DNA from 2 places in the Plantibacter sp. M259 genome. Region 1 is predicted to be linked to the other one. Evidence: predicted binding sites of a transcription regulator. Region 1 holds the regulator's gene; the other holds the start of a gene.
The links. The regulator LexA, encoded in region 1, represses DNA repair genes until DNA is damaged. The targets are predictions, from matches to a motif close to TCGAACANNTGTTCGA.
Positions count from the first base shown of each region.

Region 2: a site for LexA is predicted at 1,505-1,520, ahead of FGL15_RS18390 (tyramine oxidase subunit B). Genes of this name have one in related genera too.

Region 1 is NZ_CP040750.1:147,267-150,676, forward strand. It holds gene FGL15_RS00690 (amino acid permease) at 1-842, opposite strand, end outside; gene FGL15_RS00695 (LysM peptidoglycan-binding domain-containing protein) at 932-1,324, opposite strand; gene lexA (transcriptional repressor LexA) at 1,596-2,294, shown strand; gene metE (5-methyltetrahydropteroyltriglutamate--homocysteine S-methyltransferase) at 2,379-3,410, opposite strand, start outside.
Region 2 is NZ_CP040750.1:3,929,016-3,932,425, forward strand. It holds gene FGL15_RS18380 (SDR family NAD(P)-dependent oxidoreductase) at 1-421, opposite strand, end outside; gene FGL15_RS18385 (LysR family transcriptional regulator) at 525-1,430, opposite strand; gene FGL15_RS18390 (tyramine oxidase subunit B) at 1,580-2,734, shown strand; gene FGL15_RS18395 (ammonium transporter) at 2,828-3,410, shown strand, end outside.

The DNA of each region.
Region 1 (3,410 bases):
GCCGCGACGTACAGGAGCATGGCGATGATGAGGGAGAGGATGATCGCCTTCGGCATGTGCTTCTTGCCGTCCTTCGCCTCCTCGGCCGCCGTGCTCATCGCGTCGTATCCGAAGACCGCGAAGAAGACCGTCGCGGCACCGGCGAACACCGGCCCGAAGCCGCTGGGCAGGAACGGGTCGTAGTTCTCCCCGTTGATGTAGAAGACCCCGAGGCCGATGATGAACAGGATGAGCAGGACCTTGATGCCGACCGCGATGAGCTCGAATCGACCGAAGGCCTTCGTCCCGCGGCTCAGGATGAAGGTCACGAGGAGACAGACGAAGATGGCGGGGAGATTGACGAGGCCGCCCTTCCCCTCGTCGGCGGTCGAGGTCATCCAGGCCGGCATGTGGATCCCGATGCCCGACAGGAAGGCGTCGAAGTAGCCGGAGATCCCGATCGCGACCACCGCGACGATCGCGATGTACTCGAGCAACAGGTCCCAACCGATGAACCAGCCGATGATCTCGCCGAGCGCCACATACCCGTAGGTGTACGCGGACCCGGCTCGCGGGATCATGCCGGCGAACTCCGCGTACGACAAGGCGGCGGCCGCGGAGGCGAGACCCGCGATCAGGAAGGAGAAGAGGACGGCCGGCCCGACGGCGGGCGATGTCTCACTCCCATGCGCGACGAGTCCGGCGAGTGAGAAGATCCCCACCCCGATGATGCCACCGACCCCGATGGCCGTGAGCTGCCAGAGCCCGAGGCTCTTGAACAGTTTCGAGCCGGAGGTCTCATCTTCGATCTCCGCGATGGGCTTCTTCCGGAGCAGCGAACGGCTCCGATCGTCTGTACTCATGCTTGCCTCCGACGATGCTGCGGGCGTCGTTGCACCGCGCCATCGACGATAGCTGAGAACCAGCGGGGAGTGACCCGCCGATTGTCGGCCTACTCGGCCGCGTACCGCTGCGGGATCGCCAGGCGCTGCCCCGGCTCGACGCCAGCGGTGCTGAGCTGGTTGAGGTTCATGATCTCTGCGATGACGTCTCGCGGGTCGGCGTCGGGGGCGATCGACTCGGCCAGCTGCCAGAGCGATTCGCCCGGGTCGACCGTGATGTACGTGAACGTGGCTCCCGCCGCCGCCGTGTTGGCCGCGGCACCGCCTGCGGAGAGTCCGACGACCGCGACGCCGATGACCAGCGGGATGGCGGCGAGCGTGGTGAACACGACGCGACCGCGCTTCGTCAGGCGGAGGCGACGTGTGGACGGTGCGTCCGACGTCGGTACCTGCGCCGTCCGTGCGGGAAGCGCCCGGTGGGACCCGATCAGTGCTGCGCTCATGTCAACCCTCCAAGAGTGTGCTCATCGTGTGATGAGGACTCGTACCCGACACTCGACCAGGAGTGCCGGATACGAACCTGTGTTCCGAATATATCTTCGATTGTTCGAATACTCAACCCTGTCTTCGTACCTGAGACGCGCGGGATCGGCGACACGCTCGAACAGATGTTTGTCTGGACGAGCTGGTGCGGATACAGTTTCGAGTGTTGGAAGCAGTACACCACCACCCACCGACATCGGTCACCGACAGCCGATCAGGGGAGGAGCGAAGATGGCAGCGAACACGGCGGGCGACGGAGCCCGGGAGCGCCAGATCGGCGGCACCCGGCGACGGAAGAGCCTGAGCGACAAGCAGCTGGCGATCCTCGACGTCATCCAGCGTTCGGTCTCGCAGCGCGGGTATCCGCCGAGCATGCGTGAGATCGGTGACGCCGTCGGGCTCGCCTCACTGTCGAGTGTCACGCACCAACTCGGACAGCTCGAGCTCAGCGGATACCTCCGACGCGATCCCAACCGTCCCCGCGCCATCGAGGTGCTCATCGACCTGCCGAGCGCCGTCGAGGGCAGCGATCCCGACTCCGCTCCCCCGGTCGGCGACGCCGCCATGGTTCCGCTCGTCGGTCGCATCGCCGCCGGCATCCCGATCACGGCCGAGCAGCAGGTCGAGGAGATCTTCCCCCTGCCCCGCCAGCTGGTCGGCAAGGGCAGTCTGTTCATGCTGAAGGTCGTCGGCGACTCGATGGTCGACGCCGCGATCTGCGACGGCGACTGGGTCGTCATCCGCGAGCAGAAGACCGCCGAGAACGGCGAGATCGTCGCGGCGATGCTCGACGAGGAGGCGACCGTGAAGGTGTTCCGCCAGCGCGACGGTCACACCTGGCTGCTCCCCCGGAACTCGGCCTTCGAACCGATCCTCGGCGACCACGCCGAAGTCCTCGGCAAGGTCGTCGCCGTGCTCCGGACGGTCTGACCGACCGGACCATTCCGCGGAACCGACGAGGGACGGGACGATCCGTGGATCGTCCCGTCCCTCGTCCGTGTAGGCCCCTCGACGTCAGCCGGTCGCACCGACCCGTGCGCGGACCGCACGCGTCGCCTCGACGATGTTGGCGAGGGAGGCGACCGTCTCCTCGTAGCCTCGCGTCTTGAGTCCGCAGTCCGGGTTCACCCAGACCTGGCGCTGCGGGATCCCCTCCAGTGCGATCTCGAGCAGCGCCGTCACCTCCGCGACGCTCGGCACCCGAGGCGAGTGGATGTCGTAGACGCCTGGGCCGATGCCGTGGTCGAAACCACTCGCCCGGATGTCGGACACGACCTCCATCCGAGACCGTGCCGCCTCGATGCTCGTCACGTCGGCGTCCAGTCGTCGGATCGCGTCGATCACCACCCCGAACTCGGAGTAGCAGAGGTGGGTGTGGATCTGCGTCTCGGCGTGCACGCCCGCGGTCGCCAGCCGGAAGGAGCCCACCGACCAGTCGAGGTACCGCCCCTGGTCGGCCCGCCGGAGCGGGAGCAGTTCGCGGAGTGCGGGTTCGTCGACCTGGATGATGCGGATGCCGGCCCGCTCCAGGTCGGCGATCTCGTCGCGCAGGGCGAGGGCGACCTGGTTCGCCGTCTCGGCGAGCGGTTGGTCGTCGCGCACGAAGGACCAGGCGAGGATCGTCACCGGGCCCGTGAGCATGCCCTTCACCGGCTTGGTGGTCAACGACTGCGTGTAGGCCGACCACTCGACCGTGATCGGCGCCGGCCGCGAGACGTCACCCCACAGGATCGACGGACGGGTGCATCGCGAACCGTAGGACTGCACCCACCCGTGCTCCGTCACCGCGAACCCGTCGAGGTGCTCGGCGAAGTACTGGACCATGTCGTTGCGCTCGGGCTCGCCGTGGACGACGACGTCGATGCCGAGGTCCTCCTGCAGCGCCACGACGCGCCCGATCTCCGCGCGCATCGTCTCGACGTAGGCCTCCTCGTCGAGCGTCCCGGCGACCCGCTGCGCGCGGGCACGACGGATGTCCGCGGTCTGCGGGAAGGAGCCGATCGTCGTCGTGGGGAGGAACGGCAGGCCGAGCGCCTGCTCCTGCGC
Region 2 (3,410 bases), 530 kb from region 1:
GGCCGAATCGTTGCTCGCGCATGTGCGGGACGGCCGCCCGCACCAGCAGTGTCGGGCTCTTCACGAAGAAGTCCAACTGGGCGAGGTGGTCGGCCCAGTCGAGGTCGTCGATCGCGACCGTCGGTTGCGGCCCGGTGGCGTTGGCGACCAGGACCGCGATCGGACCCGCGGTTCCCGTGATGCGCTCGACGAGCGAGGACACGGCTTCCTCGTCCGTCACGTCCGCGCTGAACGCGTCGGCGGCACCGCCGGCCTGACGGATGGACTCAGCGACTTCCGCAGCATGGTCCGCCCCGGAGCGGTAGTTCACGGCGACGAAGTACCCCTCGGCCCCGAGTCGCCGGGCGATCCCCGCGCCGAGGCCTCTGGATGCGCCGGTCACCAATGCGACCCGTCGTCCTGCGAACGCGAGAGACGTCATGCTGTTCCTCTCCTGGTGGTGAGCTGCCGACCGGGTTCCCGGCCTCGCCGAGCCTGGCCTTCCCGAGGATACCCGTCGCGTCCAGACGGTCTCCGGCTGACCTTCACCCGAGCTGTGCGGCCGCGTCACGGAGACAGGCGATGAACGCGTCGTGGACCGGGCTGTCGTCCGTCCGTTCCTGACGAGCGGCCAGCAGGCGTGTCGTCGGCGACCCGGCGAGCGGCACGACGACGATCGACGGCGGCACCAGCTGCCGCACCGACTCGGGCAGGATCGTCGTGCCCACGCCGGCCGCGACGAACCCGAGGGCGGTCTCCTGATGGACGACCTCCTCGACCACCTGCGTCCGACTCGACGTGCCGAGGACCTCCGCGACGCGGTCCACGAATCCCGGCATGAGCGCCCGCGGGTAGGAGATCATCGGGACGTCCATGAGTTCCTCCGCGGTGACCTCGGGTCGGCCCGCCAGCGGATGACCGACCGGGAGGCACGCCACGAGACGCTCCTCGAAGACGACCTCGGTAGTGAGCGCGGGGGAGCTGTCGGATGGCGTCGGCGGGACCTCGTCACGGACGATCCCGACGTCGAGCGTGCCGTCGCGGAGCCGGTCGAACTGCTCTCCTGAGGTCAACGGCACCAGGCGCAGCGTCACCCCGGGGCGGCTCGCCCGGAACAGCTGCACGACGCCGGGGAGGACCGTGTAGTTGGCCGAACTCACGAACCCCGCGGTGAGCTCCCCGGCGAGACCGTCGACGAAGTCGCGCATCTCACCCCGGACCGTGTCGAGCTCCTCGACGATGTGTCGTGCCCGCGCCTGGAGATGTCGTCCAGCGGGGGTCAGCGCCACCCGCCTCGTCGAACGGTCGAACAGTGCGGTGCCGACCTCCTGCTCGAGTCGTGCGACCTGGACGCTCAGCGGTGGCTGCGACATGTGCAGCCGTCGGGCGGCGCGACCGAAGTGGAGCTCCTCGGCGACGGCGAGGAAGTAGCGCAGCTGGCGGAGCTCCATCCCATCGACGATACGACCCTCGTATTACCGCGCTGTTTCGTCCAGATTGCGAGCGAAACGCTCTCAATCGAGGTTCGAATCGGTATTTGACCAGGAGGATCGCGACCGAGTTCGCTGAGGACCACACACCCCGACCTGGAGGACCACCCGTGACCGCAGACGCTTCCCCGAACACCCGGATCGACATGCTCTACCTGAGCGAACCGGAGGTCATCGCCGCCGGCATGAAGGACATGGCCCACTGCATGGAGGTCATGGAGGAGGTGCTGGTGCTCGTCGCGAAGGGTGACTACCGGATGGCCGGCCCGACCGCCAACTCGCACGGAGCACCGATCGGGTTCCCCACCACCTCACCGTTCCCCGGCATGCCGCTCGACGCCGCCGACCGTCGGTTCATGGCGATGCCCGCCTACCTCGGCGGACGCTTCGACACCGCCGGTGTCAAGTGGTACGGCTCGAACGTCGACAACCGCGAGCGAGGCCTCCCGCGCTCCATCCACCTCATCGTGCTCAACGACAAGGACACCGGCGCGCCCTACGCGATCATGTCCGGCAACCTCGAGAGCGCCTACCGCACCGCTGCCGTGCCGGGCGCCGCCGCGAAGCTCCTGGCACCGGTGGACGCGAAGTCGCTCGGCATCATCGGGCCCGGCGCCATGAACAAGAGCGCACTGCACGCCATGACCACCGCCCGTCCCTCGCTCGACACCATCAGCATCCACGGGCGCCGACGGTCGACGTCCGAGGCGTTCGCCGACTACGTCCGCGAGCACTACCCGCAGTTCACGACGATCGAGATCGCCGAGACGGTCGAGGCCGCCGTGCGTGACTCGGACATCGTCTCCGAAGCCGTCACCGGCCTGGTCGGCTCGGAGAACTACCCGTTCATCGACGGCGACTGGATCAAGCCGGGCGCCTTCCTGAGCCTGCCCGCGAACCTGCGCATGGACAAGGAGTACACCCTCTCCGGCAAGGCCCGCCTCATCGCCGACGCGAAGAAGATCTACGAGGCGTGGGCCGAGGAGTACCCTGCGCCGTCACACGAGACCGCGTTCGGGATGATCGGCCTCTACTGGCAGGACCTCATCGGGACCGGCGAGCTCGACGAGTCCCGCGTCGTCAACATCGGAGACGTCTTCGACGGCCACGCCGTCGGGCGTGAGTTCCCCGAGCAGCCGGTGCTCTTCAGCGTCGGTGGGATGGGCGTCGAGGACGTCGCGTGGGCGAAGACGATCTACGAGAACGCCGTCGAGCAGGGGATCGGCACGAAGCTCAACCTTTGGGAAGCCCCCGACCTGGCCTGACCGCCGACCGGCACCGAGCACCGACACCTGTTCCACCCGAACCCGACGCCGTGGCCGACCGGCCGCTGTGCACCTCGAACGATGGAGTGATTTGTGGACGCTGGAAACGTCGCCTGGATCCTGACGAGCTCGGCGCTCGTCGCCCTCATGATCCCGGCCCTGGCTCTGTTCTACGGCGGGATGGTCTCGTCCCGCCGCATCCTCAACATGATGATCATGTGCTTCGGCGGGGCCAGCCTCGTCGCGCTGCTCTGGGTGGCCTTCGGGTACTCGCTCGTCTTCGGTGACTCCGTCGGCGGGCTCGGACTCATCGGGAACCCGTTCGAGTTCGCAGGGCTCGACCAGGCTCTCGTCGACGACCCCGATGCCGGCATTCCCCTCGCACTCTTCGCGGCGTTCCAACTGCTGTTCGCCGGAGTGACGACGGCGCTCGTCGCCGGTGCCGCCGCCGGTCGCATGAAGTACGGCGCGTGGTTGTTGTTCGCCGGGCTCTGGGCGACGCTCGTGTACTTCCCGGTCGCGCACTGGGTGTTCGCCTTCTCGAACGACACGGCGACCGGTGGATGGATCGCGAACACCCTCGGTGCCGTCGACTTCGCCGGCGGGACGGCCGTGCACATGAACGCCGGAGTCGCGGCGCTCGCACTGGCCCTGGTGCTCGGCAAGAGCAAGGACT